3 regions of the Bacillus tuaregi genome follow, and region 3 is predicted to be linked to each of the others. Evidence: riboswitches for the same ligand, from Rfam matches in the RefSeq annotation. Region 3 holds a riboswitch; each other region holds the start of a gene.
The links. A riboswitch is a leader RNA that binds a small molecule or an ion and turns the genes downstream of it on or off. The one in region 3 is predicted to bind cobalamin.
Positions count from the first base shown of each region.

Region 1: linked by a shared signal. The riboswitch ahead of BQ5321_RS12410 (ABC transporter substrate-binding protein) and the one ahead of cobT (nicotinate-nucleotide--dimethylbenzimidazole phosphoribosyltransferase) in region 3 are both predicted to bind cobalamin.
Region 2: linked by a shared signal. The riboswitch ahead of BQ5321_RS13755 (catalase) and the one ahead of cobT (nicotinate-nucleotide--dimethylbenzimidazole phosphoribosyltransferase) in region 3 are both predicted to bind cobalamin.

Region 1 covers NZ_LT629731.1:2,111,056-2,116,552, forward strand. The annotation lists gene BQ5321_RS12395 (ABC transporter ATP-binding protein) at 1-242, shown strand, start outside; gene BQ5321_RS12400 (ABC transporter permease) at 239-1,450, shown strand; partial or broken gene BQ5321_RS12405 (LysR family transcriptional regulator substrate-binding protein) at 1,501-1,935, opposite strand; cobalamin riboswitch at 2,167-2,354, shown strand; gene BQ5321_RS12410 (ABC transporter substrate-binding protein) at 2,513-3,493, shown strand; gene BQ5321_RS12415 (FecCD family ABC transporter permease) at 3,490-4,530, shown strand; gene BQ5321_RS12420 (ABC transporter ATP-binding protein) at 4,530-5,408, shown strand; gene BQ5321_RS12425 (cobalamin-binding protein) at 5,425-5,497, shown strand, end outside.
Region 2 covers NZ_LT629731.1:2,396,711-2,402,207, reverse strand. The annotation lists gene BQ5321_RS13770 (hypothetical protein) at 26-472, shown strand; gene BQ5321_RS13765 (DsrE family protein) at 601-972, shown strand; gene BQ5321_RS13760 (MATE family efflux transporter) at 1,330-2,664, shown strand; cobalamin riboswitch at 2,805-2,983, shown strand; gene BQ5321_RS13755 (catalase) at 3,451-5,091, shown strand; gene BQ5321_RS13750 (amidohydrolase) at 5,215-5,497, shown strand, end outside.
Region 3 covers NZ_LT629731.1:1,293,273-1,298,769, forward strand. The annotation lists gene BQ5321_RS08450 (response regulator) at 1-1,647, shown strand, start outside; gene BQ5321_RS08455 (CheR family methyltransferase) at 1,671-2,537, shown strand; cobalamin riboswitch at 2,595-2,773, shown strand; gene cobT (nicotinate-nucleotide--dimethylbenzimidazole phosphoribosyltransferase) at 2,852-3,901, shown strand; gene ald (alanine dehydrogenase) at 4,099-5,226, shown strand; gene BQ5321_RS08470 (RidA family protein) at 5,309-5,497, opposite strand, start outside.

The DNA of each region.
Region 1 (5,497 bases), 820 kb from region 3:
AGCAGCGGGTTGCGATTGCCCGGGCGCTTGTGAACCATCCCTCCATTATTTTAGCGGACGAACCAACGGGTGCACTGGATTCCAAGACAAGCGAGCAGATTATGGATGTATTCGTTCGGCTCCATCAAGAGGGAAAAACAGTCATTATCGTTACACATGAGGAGGAAATCGCAGCGTATACAAATAGGGTGATTACGTTAAGGGATGGCGTGATTACGGATGACCAGAGGAGAACAACATGAGTTTAGTCGAAAGCTTCAAATTAGCCCTATACTCGATTTGGAAGCATAAGATTCGTTCGGTGTTAACAATGCTGGGCGTCATTATTGGTGTTGCCGCTGTCATTATCATTGTAGCCATCGGTCAAGGCGCTAAAACGAAAATGACGGAAGAGCTGTTTAGTACAGAAAAAAATGCGGTGGATCTTTATTATGAGCCGATGCCAGTAGAGGGTGATGATGAAGCAGACATGTATTGGGTGGAGCCGGAATTAACCTCAGAGGATGTGGTCATCCTTTCTCAGGTTCCCGGTGTTAAGTCGGTGATTGCGACAAACCAAGGCTGGGGCCCGATGGTCTACGATGACCAGCAGGGGGAAATGGAAATAACCGGCGTGGGTCCCGAATTTTTTACGGCAAGGGATATTCAATTGGTTGAAGGAAGACCCATTAACCTAAAGGACAATGACGGAATGAACCGAGTCGTCATGATTGATACTGTAGCGCGAGAAAAGTTTTTCCAAAAGAAAAAAGAGGTAATCGGTGAGATTGTGGATGTCAATGGGAGTCCATATAAAGTGGCTGGGGTGTATGAATCTCCAATACCAGAGCAGTATCGTTACAGTGAAAATGGTGAAATGCTTATGCCGCGAACGGTGATTTCGATGATGTTTGGGAATCGCGAGATTGAGAGAATAGCGATTGTCGCAAGTGACCCCGAGAAAATCTCTGAAACAGGCAGGCAAGCGGCAGATACCTTAACTCGAGAAAAAAAGCTTGAAGACGGGAGGTATACGATTAATGACTACTCAGAATATGAGCAAGAAGTCGATACCGTCATTACGTTAATGACCCTGTTTATTGGCAGTATTGCAGGCATTTCTCTCTTAGTTGGGGGCATTGGGGTTATGAATATTATGCTTGTTTCGGTTACAGAAAGAACGCGGGAAATCGGGATTAGGAAAGCCATCGGTGCAACAAGAGGAAGAATCCTCCTTCAGTTTCTCATTGAATCGATGACCTTAACCTCCATTGGAGGAATACTTGGAATTGGCTTAGCCATTATGGGTTCGATGCTTGTGACGAAGTTTTCACCAATAGCGGCTACCGTAAGCCCGCTTGTCATCCTGATTGGTGTCGGTTTTTCTGCCTTCATCGGCATCATCTTTGGCATCCTTCCAGCTAACAAAGCCGCCAAGCTAAGCCCAATTGAAGCCTTAAGATATGAGTGATAAAAGGTGCCAGGCTCCTTCCAGATTGTGGATGGTGCCTGGCACTTTTTTTAGTTGCCTGTTCGATAGGATAAGTAGTCTAAAAACTTCTTCGATGCAAGGGACAGCGATCTATGTTCCCTCATCGCAACACCGATATTTCTATAGGCAGGAACTTCAAGCTCCTTCGCAATAATTTTGTGTGGAATCCGCTGTAATATCAATTCTGGCTTTTCGCAAGCAGCAAGAGAATGGTATTCCGGAAGCACCACCAGTAAACGGTCTTGCTCTAGAAAGATCGTTTCAAACTCTGCTTTTGTCGGCAGCCGTAAAAAGCCAAAGTCGACACGTCCATTTAGAATCCAGCTCTCAATTTCTGTATAAGCCCCAAGCAGCAATTCAAAATCGATCATGGGGTAATCCTTCTGGAAAATTTTTATCATGTTAGGGAGCCAGTGTGAGGCAACGCTAGAAAAGGTCCCAATCCGAATCATCCCAGATTCCATTTGTGAATATGATATCCCATGTCTAAAGACGGTCTGCGACCTGCATGGGCTTTCCCGTTCGGAAAATCTGTAAAAGATAATGAAATCTAAAGTTCAGTTTATCTTAACCATGATGATATTCGGTACAAATGGGTGGTGCCTGGCATTTTTTCCTATTCTATGAAAATAAAGAGTTGATTATTGAAACGATTGTGCTAGAATACTAGATGAGAAAATTGCTTGACTAATTGAATCTTACATAGCTAGTAGGTGCCTTATCTTTGATAAGGTTAAAAGGGAAGCCGGTGCGAATCCGGCGCGGTCCCGCCACTGTTATTCGGGGATGACCTCGCAGTACCACTGTTCCAAATCTGGAATGGGAAGGAGAGGAAGTCACTTAACCCGTAAGCCAGGAAACCTGCCTATTTAGCTTGCCAACGAAATCCTTCGTGGAAAAGGATCGGCAGAATCAGTGTTTTTTATATATTCTGATTTCGCGCGCCCTGTTTCCAAATGGAAGCAGGGTTTTTCGTTGTAAGGAAAGACTTCAGCACATCAAGCTCCTCTCGAACAATTAACGAAGGGAAGAGATTGAGGAATGAAAAAAGTATTGGTATGTATTTTGACCGTATGGATAATGGTCATAATGAGCGCTTGTGGGACAACGCAAGAGACTTCGGATGGTGAGAATAACCGCACCTTTGAAACAGAAACAGAGAAAACAAACGAGAAAGCCACCGTTTACCCGCTTACGGTGAAGGATGCAACAGGAGTTGAAATCACTTTTGACCAAGCGCCGGAAAGGATTGTTTCCACCTCTCCATCCGAGACAGAGATTCTTTTTGCCTTAGGCCTTGGTGATAAAATTTATGGTGTATCTGATTTTGATGATTACCCAGAAGCAGCGAAAGACAAACCAAAAGTAGGCGGTGTGACAAAGCCAAATGAAGAAGCGATTATGGCGGTGAATCCGGATTTAGTAGTCGGTGGCATTTCCATGAAGGATGATATTGCAGAAAAATTCCGTGGGTTAGGTCTAAAATTGTATAAAACAGAGCCGAAAAAGATGGATGATATTCTAAATAATATTATTCAAATCGGGATTATTACTGATACACAGGAAAAGGCGGAGGAGCTTGTCGCCCAAATGAAAGAGGATATTCGTACCGTAACGGAAGCGGCTGCTGCCATAGAGGAAGAGGATAAGAAAAAAGTCTACATCGAATTTTCTCCAGGCTGGACGGTTGGTAAGGGTGAATTCATGGATGAACTGATTACATTGGCAGGAGGCGTAAATATTGCCGCTGATACAGAGGGCTGGAACGCCATTAATGCAGAGAAGATTATCCAGGATAACCCCGATGTCATCATCTATACTGCCAATGTGGTGGATGATAAATCTGGGAAACCTTTAGAAGAGCTTATTCAATCTCGAAATGGCTGGGATAAAATTACCGCGGTTCAAGAAGGCCATGTGACAGGGATAGAAGGAATGATTATGTCCAGACCTGGTCCTCGCATCACAGTGGCACTAAAACAAATCGCTGAAGCCATTTATCCAGGTTCAATTGAAAAATGAAAAAGAGATTAGCACTATGGGGGGGAGCGTGTTTCGTTCTCCTTCTCCTATCCGTTGTTATTAGTTTATCGCTTGGTTCTGCTCAGTTACCACTTTCGCAGGTTTGGGGAATTCTTTTACACCAGGTTCCTTTTGTTAAAAGCTTCATGGATCCCAATTGGCCTGAATCAGCACAGCAGATTATCTTAAAGGTTCGTTTGCCGCGAGTTTTCCTTGCGATTCTTGTTGGAGCCTGCTTATCACTGGCTGGGGCCGGCTTTCAGGGAGTGCTGCGCAATCCATTAGCCGATCCGTATACATTAGGGGTTGCCTCTGGATCAGCGGTAGGGGCGGCTTTCTTAATCTTATTCGGGTATCATACGATCCTTATTGGTCAGTGGACCATTCCGCTCGTTGCCTTTGTGACAGGGCTGATTAGTTTGCTTGTTGTTCTACGTCTAGCCAATGTACATGGAAAATTCAAACTAGAAACGATCATTTTATCGGGGGTTGTGGTTTCTGCCTTTCTTGGATCACTTGTTTCTTTCATGGTGTCGATGTCCGATCAGGTAGTCAATGAAATCATCTTTTGGCTGATGGGAAGCTTAGCCTTAAGAGGCTGGTCGTTTACCTTTGTCCTTCTGCCTTACTTAGCCATCGGAATCGTTGTGCTGCTGGCCTATGGATGTACATTAAATTTATTTTCATTAGGAGAGCGGCAGGCAGCCCATTTGGGTGTCAACATTAAACGCACAAGGCTAATCGTCTTGGTCGTTTCCACCCTTATCACCTCCGCTGCAGTGTCGATTGTTGGGACCATTGGCTTTGTGGGACTTGTCGTACCACATTTAGTACGGTTGGTTGTTGGGCCAGATTATCGATTATTACTTCCTTTGTCCGTTATTTTTGGTAGCATTTATGTCCTTTGGGCCGATACCATTGCCCGTACTTTACTGAGTCCGACGGAGATTCCGCTCGGGGTTGTCACCGCCTTTTTGGGTGCTCCATTCTTTGCTTACTTGCTTCGGAAAAATAAGCAAATGTCAGGGGGAAATTGATGGTGTTTATCAAGGTGGAAAATGTAAACAAACGTTATAATGACAAGGTCATCCTGGAGGATATTAGCTTTTTCGTCAAACGCGGAGAATGCTTAGGGATTATTGGTCCGAATGGAAGTGGAAAATCTACCTTGCTCAAGCTATTGTCAGGTGTAGAAGATAAGTCAGACGGAATCATTGATCTAAATCGAAAGGCAATCGAGCGTTATTCTCGTAAAGAACTAGCCACATGGATGGCGGTCCTGCAGCAGGAATCCCTGCCTCCCATCGGTTTTACGGTAAGAGAGGTTATCGAAATGGGGCGGTTTCCGTTTCAAAATTGGCATGGGGAGGAAAAGCATGAGATTGAATTGCTGATTGATTCAATCATTGAAAAAATGGGGTTAACTCATTTAGAAGATTGCTATCTTGAAAATCTAAGTGGGGGAGAAAGACAGAGGGTCGCGATTGGAAAGACGATGGCCCAGCAGCCAAAGCTTTTAATGCTAGATGAACCGACCACCTATCTCGATATTGGTCACCAGATTGTATTGATGGACCGAATTCGAGAATGGCAGTTGGATGAGAAAATGACCGTAATTGCCGTTTTGCATGACTTAAATCTTGCCGCACTGTATTGTGATCGTTTATTACTTTTACATAATGGGAGAATAGTAGCGGCGGGAGCTCCAGAGAAAATCATTCGAGCTGATTTGATTCAGCGGGTATACGGTACAACACCGATTATCATGGAACACCCGGTTTATCAGGTGCCACAGATCATTCTTCAGAGTGAAATGGGACTAAAGCATACTATTCCAATAGAGAATTTTCAGGTCAAAAAATTCTGCCATAATAATGGAAACAGAATCTATAGTGTTCCTTCGAGAAAAAGATAGAGGAGAGAGGATTCCAATGAGAATGATATCGTTATGCCCAAGTAATACCGAGCTTCTTCGCTTTATTGGTTTAGCATCAGAGATTGTGG
Region 2 (5,497 bases), 1.1 Mb from region 3:
CATTTTTGAAAGGATTTGATTATTGATGTACACGTTAGATCAATTCATCGCTATTTATGGGAAAAGGTTCGAAAACTATTTTGACCACTTGATTGGGACAACTGTGGAAAATATCGAAGAACCCTACATAGATCGGAATTATGTAGCCGGTGATATTGAAATGGACGATGGAACCATTTTAACTACCCATTATCGAATCGCAAACCCAACTGAAATAGCCATGAATCAAGAAATCCCCGCTGACGATGATTTGTCGTTTGATGATTACTACTTAGGGACCGTTATCCATCAAACAGTTAATAGAATTGAAGCCAGAGCGGATTATGAACGACAGGAAGCATATCTTTATTTTTATATTTCTAAATTTATGTCATTTGAAGTCCCCATCGGCTTTAATTCAGAAATGGGGGAACTATACGGTTACGCTAAAGAGCTATTGCCGAAGGATTGGGAACGGATGATGATCCAATAGCGCTGCCATTCCGTTGTTTATTAAAAATATATGGTTTGAATTCCCAAATAAAAGTGTTATAATTATACCTATAAGGGTATTTTTATACCATTATATTTAATGAACCATTCTAGGGAGGAAAAGAAAAAATGAATGCTACTGATTTATTAATCACATTAACGTCGCATGAAAATGATGCCAATAATGTAACCATTGCCTTTACAATGGGGGCTAAGGCGTTAGAAAAGGGTCATAGTGTTGAAATATTATTATTATCACATGCCGTACATTTAGCGGAAAAAGGGTACGCAGATAAAATTGATATTGGTGCACCGTTTAAGCCGATTAAGGACATCCTGCCAACATTTTTAGAAAAGGGTGGTAAGTTAAAAGTATGCTCTTCCTGTATGGAGCATAATGGGGTCTCAAAGGACAATATTCTAGATGCAGCCGAAGTCGTTACAGCCGATTATGTGGTTGATGCCATCATGAATTCGAAGAAAAGCCTGCAGTTAAACTAAACAAAGCATCTTCATGCCGGACCATTTTTTCCTATTAGAGGGGTTAGACATTTCGATCATCAATAAGATAGGAAATGTCTTTGTTTCGGAGAATAATCCAGCATCCAAATGAATAGGACATCAATCCCTCTTTTCCTCTTACAAAACACTTCCCTTCACCATCTCTTCCCATATTAATCCACCTGCATCTGCCGTACTAAGACTAGATTAACTCTTCCATCTATATCGCCTAGCATGCTTATGATAGGCTAATACCCTCCATCAAGCAGGGAATACGTTTGATTCATCATCATATGGTATCATAATCAAAGTGATATACGTGATTCATAGATATAATAAGACAAGGAGTGTTACGTTTTGCCGCAGCACGATTTTACAAAGGGCTCTGTTCGAAGGCAAATGATTTCTTTCGCAGGACCGATCATGCTTACCAATCTTCTCCAGGTATCCTACCAATTTATTGATAGTCTGTGGGTCGGGAATTTGTTAGGAGGAAATGCACTTGGAGCGATAACCATTTCCTCTACGATTGTGGTCACGCTTCTGGCCTTTATCCTTGGGATAAACAATGCAACATTAACGATATTATCGCAGCAAAAAGGAATGAACGATAAGAGCGGGCTAAAGAAGTACATCAATGCTTTTGTTGTCCTGTTAGCTACACTCTCCATTCTGGTCGGACTACTTGGCTTTATTTTTTCTGAACAGCTGTTACAACTGCTTCATACGCCAAATGAAATGCTACATGAAGCAAACCTGTATCTCCGCATCAACTTCCTGGGTATTCTCTTTATCATGGGCTATAATTTTATCGGAACGGTCCTTAGGGCTTTAGGTGACAGTCAAACACCATTAAAGTTTGTGTTTGTTGCGGTTGTATTGAATGGTGTTTTGGACCCATTGTTCATCGAAGTGTTTCAATGGGGAATCCAAGGTGCTGCGTATGCGACCGTATTGGCGCAGGGGTTTTCATTCCTACTAGCATTGATTTACACCTTTCACCGGAGACTGGTGCCATTTTCCATTCCTACGCTACCGAGCAGGGAGGAGGTATGGCTGATCCTAAAATTAGGCATCCCGGCCGGACTGCAAATGATGGTCATCTATGCTGGTATCACAGCCATTCTTACAGTCGTCAATTCGTTTGATGGAGCAGTTGTGGCAGGCTTCGGCGCTTCACAAAGAATTGACAGTTTAATTACCATTCCAGCCATGGCATTAGGAACGGCTGTAAACAGCATGGCAGGACAGAACATTGGGGCCAATCGATGGGACCGTGTCCGCCAAATTGCCCTATATGGCGCGGTGTATAATGTGATCATTATGCTAGTGATTGCTTCCGTAGTTTACTTATTTGCAGAAGCCCTTACAGCTTTATTTGTAAAAGAAACCGATACAGTAAGGTTCGGTACGGATTATTTAAAAATCATTGCTTTCTTCTATCCCTTTATCGGGCTCAATTTCATTCTCAATGGAATTGTTAGGGCGGCAGGAGCCATGTACCAGGTGTTAATCCTGAACATCCTGTCCTTTTGGCTGCTTCGTTATCCTCTAACCTTTTTTTGCTCACATTTAATAGGTCAGAATGGGATTGCTCTTGGCATGGGAATTAGTTTCATTTTTAGCAGCATTTTTGCATTTTCTTATTTTAAGTGGGGAGGATGGAGGAAAAAGCCATTGTTTGCAGCATGATTCTAGTCAAAAAAATGAAATTTCAACAGTTCCTGAAAACGACCACCTCAAAAATTATTCAACAAAAATGAATTGACAGAATATATATAATTGTTTTAACTATTTTTATATGCTACAATAATGTTGGTAGAATTACAATTTTATATTCGTTTTATAAAGGTACTACGTAATGTAGTTTAATAGGGAAGATCGGTGTAATTCCGACGCTGTCCCCGCAACTGTAATGCTGACGATGATTCATGACCACTGTGCTCTTGCTCGGGAAGGGAATCGTAGAATGAAGCGAAGCCAGGAGACCTGCCTGCATAAAACCAATCAAACATTTTCTCGGGGACTAGGAAGTGGAGACGTTCGTTTTTTTCCATTTCCCAACGTTTCCATCTAAGGCTGCCTACTACCTATGAGGCAGCCTTTTTATATGAAGAAGGGAGGGGATATTTATGGTTAAAATGGGGTTCTTTTTCAGCGATGGTTTATTTATCATTACAGCTCCAACAGTCGAAACATGTGTGGAGATTGCTAGAGAAAAAGGCGAATTTACAGGCTGGTATAAATTATAAGGCAACATCATCGTTACACTTTTTAATCATTTTTCATGAATCCCTGTGGTGTCACTCTGCAGGGATTATTCTTGCTTGTTTAAGGAATGCCAGTTTACGCAAGCACTTTTGTTATCAATCCTATAAATCAATTTGTATTTTTTGTAAAAACCATCTCTCCGATTGTATAAATTTTACAAAAACAAACAAGATATAAGGGTAACGAATATCGAGGGGGTTTTATTATTTGGCAGAGAACAAAGATAGGAATGAACAGGAAGTAAAGCGTGAGACGTTGACCACACGTCAGGGGCATCCAGTATCTGATAATCAAAATATTCGGACCATCGGTGACCGAGGTCCAGCAACACTAGAGAATTACCATTTCATTGAAAAAATATCCCATTTTGACCGTGAAGAAATTCCGGAGCGTGTTGTACATGCACGAGGAACAGGAGCCTTCGGATATTTTGAAACCTATGGAAAAGTGGGCAATGAACCGGTAGAAAAATATACTCGGGCAAAGGTATTTTCAGGGGCTGGGAAACGGACTCCTCTAATGGTGCGATTCTCTACTGTTGCTGGAGCAAAGGACTCACCAGAAACGGCACGAGATCCGCGCGGCTTTGCGGTGAAAATGTATACGGAAGATGGAAACTGGGATTTGGTTGGGAACAACCTGAAGATTTTCTTTATCCGCGATGCGATGAAGTTTCCAGATATGATTCACGCTTTTAAAGCCGACCCGGCTTCGAATGTTTCCCATCCACAGAGGATGTTTGATTTTGTATCCCGAACACCTGAAGCAACACATATGATTACTTTTCTTTTTTCACCATGGGGAATTCCCGCCACCTACCGCCATATGCAGGGCTCAGGAGTCAATACCTATAAATGGGTGAATGCCAAGGGCGAGGCAGTGCTGGTGAAATACCACTGGGAGCCGAAACAAGGCATTCGTAATTTAACCCAGGAAGAGGCGGACAGGATTCAAGCAAAGAACGTTGGTCATGCGACACAGGATTTATATGAAGCGATTGAGTGCGGGGATTATCCGGAATGGGAGCTTTTTGTTCAGATTATGGAGGATGATTATCATCCGGAGCTCGATTTTGATCCGCTTGATGACACAAAGCTTTGGCCAGAGGAAAAATTCCCTTGGCTGCCAGTAGGACGAATGGTGCTCGACCGCAATCCAGCTGATTTCCACGCAGAAATTGAGCAGGCTGCCTTCGGGACAGGTGTGCTTGTTGATGGTATGGATTTTTCAGATGATAAAATGCTTCAGGGTCGAACCTTTTCATACTCCGATACACAGCGCTATCGCATCGGTGCAAACTATTTACAGCTTCCTGTCAATGCACCGAAAACGGAAGTCCGCACAAATCAGCGACGCGGCCAAATGGATATTCGTGACCCGAAAGAGTCTGGGGAAGATCCACATATTAATTATGAACCATCCATGCTTGGCGGCCTTCAGGAGGCGAACACAGAAGGGCGGGCGCCGCATCAACCAATGTATAATGCGGCGGCAATGAGCGCACCGATTGATCGCCCGAACAACTACGGACAGGCTGGTCACACTTATCGCAGCTTCGAGGACTGGGAGCGCAATGAATTGATTAAGAATCTTTCCGATGCCCTAGCAATCTGTGATAAACGAATTCAAGATGCCATGATTGAACACTTTACACAAGCAGATGAAGATTATGGTCGTCGTGTCAAAGAAGGTATTGAAAAGAAAATGAAAGAGCTACAAGGGATGGAGCAGGAAAACAAGGTACCAGGTCGCGAATCAGGTCAATCGAAATACGGCCAAGGTTCCATTGCAGCGAACGAAGCCACAAAGGATGCAGTTAAGAAAAGCCATGAAGCTGATCCCTATTAACGAAAAACTCGTCATAATTTTTGACGAGTTTTTTCTATGTTTTTATTAAGGAAAGGTTTTGTGCATTTGAACTCGAATATCATATGATAATCGTATCAAAATACAACGGAAAGGAAGCTTTGGATGAAACAGCTATGGTATGGCGGTAAGATTTATACAATGGAAAGGGAGTATGAAGTCGTTGAAGCGGTGCTTCTAGAAAAGGATAAAATTATTGCTGTCGGGACGTTTGACGAGCTTCACTTACAAGCAGATGAACTGATTAACCTAGAAGGTGCAGCCATGTATCCAGGCTTCGTGGACAGTCACCTTCACATGATTTTTCAAGGGGAAAAGCTGCTTCGCCTTGACTTGAGAAAGGCCAAATCGGCTGAAGAACTGCTTAAGCTCGTTAAAGCAGCGGCAG
Region 3 (5,497 bases):
TCGAAATATAAAACAGAGTTTCTAGCAAATATGTCACATGAGCTTCGTACACCATTAAATAGTTTATTAATTCTATCAAAGCTACTAGCGGACAACTCTGAAGGAAATCTTACAGCGAAACAGGTCGAATTTTCTAAAACAATCTATTCCTCTGGTAATGATTTATTAATCCTGATTAATGATATTTTGGACTTGGCTAAAATTGAATCAGGAAAAACCCAGCTTCAATTGAGTGATGTAAAGCTGACAGATATTGTGAGTTTTGTAGAATCTAGTTTTAGACCGATTGCTAATGATAAGAATTTAAATTTTTCTATTTTCATTCAGGAAGGACTGCCGGACTCCATCTATAGCGACGGAGTCCGAATTCAACAGGTTCTTAAAAACCTGCTGTCAAATGCTTTTAAGTTTACTATGGAAGGCGAAATAAAGCTCGACATTATGGCAGATAGAAGCACGGGTAAACAAAATAAGCTGATTTTCTCTGTTAGTGATACAGGAATTGGGATTTCAAAGGATAAGCAGGACTTAATATTTGAAGCCTTTCAGCAGGCGGATGGTACAACGAGCCGTAAATATGGCGGAACAGGCTTAGGTTTGTCGATTAGCAGAGAGCTCGCAGCACTCTTAGGCGGGAAGATTGCAGTAGAAAGTGAAGAGGGGAAAGGCAGTAGCTTTATGCTCTATATGGGTGACTACGATGGGAATGAAGCTGAGGCTCAAGCACAAATAGTTAGGCAGGAAGTGGCGGCAGCTGTAATCGAAGAGAATGATTCCGTGGATACGGGAGTAGGTAGTGGAACGGTAGATACAGTGGTCGATCTGATAGAAAGAGAAGATAACCAAATAAAAAGACTTTTGATTGTTGATGATGATATGAATCAACGCAGCAGCTTAATGGAGCTGATTGGAGAAATGAATTTTATCATCAAGGCTGTTTCTTCAGGCAGTGAGGCAATGGAAGAACTAAAGGTGAATGGCTTTGATTGTGTGATTCTTGATTTAGGGTTAGGTGATACAAGCGGGTTTGAGTTATTGGAAAAAATAAAGGAGAATGACCAATCGAATAAAGTAAAAGTCATCATTTATACTGGACGTGATGTCACCTCAAAGGAAGAAATACAATTAAGTAAATACGCCTACAGTATTATTATTAAAAACGAGCTATCACCACAGCGCTTAAAGGAAGAGCTGGCATTGTTTCTACAGGAAAGCGACCAACATAATATCAGTCAGGAAGTAGCTGTAAGTAAAGCTATTAGTATTCCTTCCGGTCTACAAGGGAAAAAAATTCTCCTTGTCGATGATGATGTTCGAAATGTATTTGCACTCTCTAGTATTCTTGAATTGAACGGGATGCATGTCAGCTTTGCTGAAAATGGTATCGAGGGTCTAGAAATGATAGAGAGAATCCCGGAAATTGATTTAGTATTAATGGATATTATGATGCCTGAGATGGATGGTTATGAGGCGATTGGTAGAATCCGACAGATACAGCGATTTCAGGAGCTGCCGATTATTGCGCTGACAGCGAAGGCAATGAAAAATGACCGGGAGAAGTGCTTGGAAGCCGGGGCCTCGGATTATATTGTAAAGCCAATTGACCCTGAGAAGCTTATTTCCTTGATAAAGGTCTGGCTATATTAAAGAAGAAGGGATACTGTATGTGAATGATCAATTCAATGGATACTAGTATATTATCAATTGATGAGGGTTCCGAAGGTGAATTAGAAAAAATCGAAATTGAATTGTTATTAAAGGGTGTCTATGATTGGTGCGGATATGATTTCCGTGATTATGCCTATCCTTCGATTCGAAGGAGAGTCTGGCATCGGGTTCATGCTGAAAAATTGACCAGTATCACAGGGCTGCTTGAAAAGATCCTTCATGATGCTGCCTGTTTACAACGATTTATTGCTGATTTTTCCATCAATGTCACAGAGATGTTTCGAGACCCTCTCTTTTTTAGAGCATTTAGAGAAAAGGTTGTACCATTATTACGCACGTATCCATCGATTAGAATTTGGCATGCAGGCTGTTCGACAGGGGAAGAAGTGTATTCAATGGCCATGTTGCTGCATGAGGAAGGTCTCTATGAAAATGCCAAGCTTTATGCAACTGATATCAATCCGAACGTACTGAAAACTGCTAAGAGTGGATTATTTCCAATCGAAAATATGAAGAAATATACGAATAATTATATCCAGGCTGGAGGCAAGCAAGCCTTCTCAGATTATTACTGTGTAACAACGAATGGGGTAAAATTTGATCCGTTTTTAACCAAAAATGTCGTATTCGCTCAGCATAATCTTGTCTCAGACCGGTCCTTTAATACCTTTCATGTGATTCTGTGCAGGAATGTCCTAATTTATTTTAATAAAGGCTTGCAAAAAAAAGTGCATAAGCTTTTTTACGAAAGCCTAGGCATGTTTGGTATTCTTGGTCTTGGTGATAAGGAATCACTCTACTATTTGGAAATAAGTGATTCATATGAAGAGCTAAGTGTAAGTCAGAAGCTGTATAAAAAAATTAAATAGACCAGTTCATCTGCATCTTGACGATAGCAGAAATCCTTGTTATGTTATTGGATGAAAAAGTGCATAAAAGCATTGGGTGCCCTTTTAGGGAGAATAGGGAATGGAGTGAGAGTCTCCAGCGGTCCCGCCACTGTAATGGGGAGTTTCATTGGAAATGCCACTGGAGTATACCTCTGGGAAGGGCTGATGAAGTGATGATCCTAAGCCAGGAGACCTGCCTGTTTGCTTTGATGGATATAGATGATGGAAAAGTCTGTAGTTTATTTGGTATTCAAATAAGCTGCAGGCTTTTTTATTTAAGGAGGATGAAGAGAATGTCATTATTACAGAAAACACTTGAGAAGATTGAGTGCTTGGACCATGGAATCACAACCTTAGCGAGGGAAAGAGTAGATAATCTGATTAAGCCGGCGAAGAGCTTAGGGAAGCTGGAGGATTTGGCCGTGCAGCTAGCGGGTATTACAAAAAATTTGGAACCCTCATTTGACGAGAAGGCAATTATTGTTATGGCGGGTGACCATGGGGTTTATGAGGAAGGCGTAACGAATAATCCGCAGGAGGTTACCGTTGCACAGACTCTAAATTTTGCCAAGGGACTTACAGGTGTTTGTGTCATTGGACAGGTATCAGGTGCGCGCATTGTCCCGGTTGATATAGGTATAAAAAGTGAGCTGCCGCCTGATGTGGGGATTATTCTGAGAAAGGTAAAAAACGGGACAGAGAATATGGCAAAAGGCCCTGCCATGACAAGGGAAGAGGCAGTAAAAGCGATTGAAGTAGGCATTGAAATCGCCAATGACGAAATGGCTAAAGGTGCTCAAATCCTTGGAACAGGTGAAATGGGGATTGCTAACACGACACCAAGTACGGCGATATTGTCTGTATTACTAAATTGTGATCCAATAGGGATCACTGGGAGAGGGGCAGGATTAGGCAAGGGGGGGATTGAGCACAAAGCGGAGGTAATTAGGAGAGCTATACTTATTAACGAGCCAAACCCCCATGATGCTATTGATGTATTAGCAAAGGTGGGTGGTTTGGAAATTGGCGGTATGGCAGGTGTGATGCTAGGAGCGGCCGCTAACCGTGTTCCTGTTGTAGTCGATGGCTATATTTCCACAATCGCAGCTATCATTGCTACAGGGATTGAACCACGGGTAAAGGACTATTTAATTGCTTCACATGCTTCACAGGAGCCAGGAGCTAAAAGGGCCAGTGAACTATTAGGAGTGAAACCAATGCTAGCAATGGATATGTGCTTAGGTGAAGGGTCCGGAGCTGCATTAGCCTTTCCGATTATAGAAGCTGCCTGTCAGATGCTGAAAAGGATGCCGACCTTTGCAGAAATTGGTATGGATATCTGATGGGTACGTTTAGAATTCTCCATAAATTTGGAGAATTCTAGTGCTTTCGCCCTTGTGAAAACGTTAACATTTTGTGTGATTGAACAAAAAACTCTATCTATCTTTTCTTTTTAAAACAATGAAAAAAACTATCAATTAGATTATGATTACCTTGTAAGCAAAATAACAATACATCAACGACTCAAGGAGGCATTACAATGATTATTGGAGTACCTAAGGAAATTAAGAATAACGAAAACCGTGTAGCATTAACACCTGCTGGGGTTGTATCTTATATAAATGCCGGACATAAGGTTATAATCGAAACTAACGCTGGAATTGGAAGCCTTTTCACCGATGAAGATTACAAAAATGCAGGGGCAGAAATCATTGATAATGCTGCAGACGTTTGGGCACAATCAGAAATGATTATGAAAGTTAAGGAGCCTCTTGAAAGCGAATACAAATACTTCCGTCAAGGCTTAATCCTATTCACATATTTACATCTTGCAGCAGAGGCTCCATTAGCAAAAGCGCTTAAGGAGTCTGGCGTAACAGCTATTGCATATGAATCAGTAGAATTAAATCGTACTCTTCCACTATTAGCACCAATGAGTGAAGTAGCAGGAAGAATGGCAACACAAATCGGTGCACAGTTCCTACAAAAAACAAACGGCGGTATGGGCATCCTATTAGCTGGTGTACCAGGAGTAGCTCGTGGAAAGGTGACAATCATCGGCGGTGGTGTTGTTGGAACAAACGCTGCGAAAATGGCCATTGGACTTGGTGCAGATGTAACAATTCTTGATATGAGCGCAGAACGTCTTCGTCAATTAGATGATATTTTCGGAAATTCTATTAAAACATTAATGTCAAATCCATTTAATATTGCTGAAGCAGTTCGTGAAGCAGATTTATTAATCGGTGCGGTATTAATTCCAGGTGCAAAAGCTCCTAAACTAGTAACAGAAGAAATGGTTCAATCAATGAAGCCTGGTTCTGTTATCGTTGACGTTGCGATTGACCAAGGCGGTATCGTAGCAACAAATGATCGCGTAACAACTCATGATAATCCTACATTTGTTAAGCACGGTGTTGTACATTATGCAGTTGCTAACATGCCGGGAGCCGTTCCAAGAACTTCAACAATCGCTCTTACAAACGTAACCGTTCCTTACGGATTACAAATTGCTAATAAAGGTGTTCGTCGTGCAATCGAGGAAAATCCTAGCTTAAAACTTGGTGTAAACGTTGTGAATGGTGAGATTACTTCCTTACCAGTAGCAAAAGATCTTGGCTATGAGTATGTACCAGTTGATAAAGCGGTTGAAAAGGCATTAGTTTAATCCTTTGATCATAGGATATTGATAAGAATAAAGATGCACCCTTTCAATTATGGAAGGGTGCATTTTTGTGTACCTTAAATATTTAATCTTCAACCTCAACAATAATTTCAAGCTCAACGGCGGCGCTTTTAGGAAGCTGTGCAAACCCAACTGCTGAGCGGGCGTGTATTCCCTTTTCACCGAATACTTCTACAAATAGGTCAGAGGCACCGTTGATCACCTTTGGATGATCAGTAAAATCTAGGGCAGAATGGACCATTCCAAATACTTT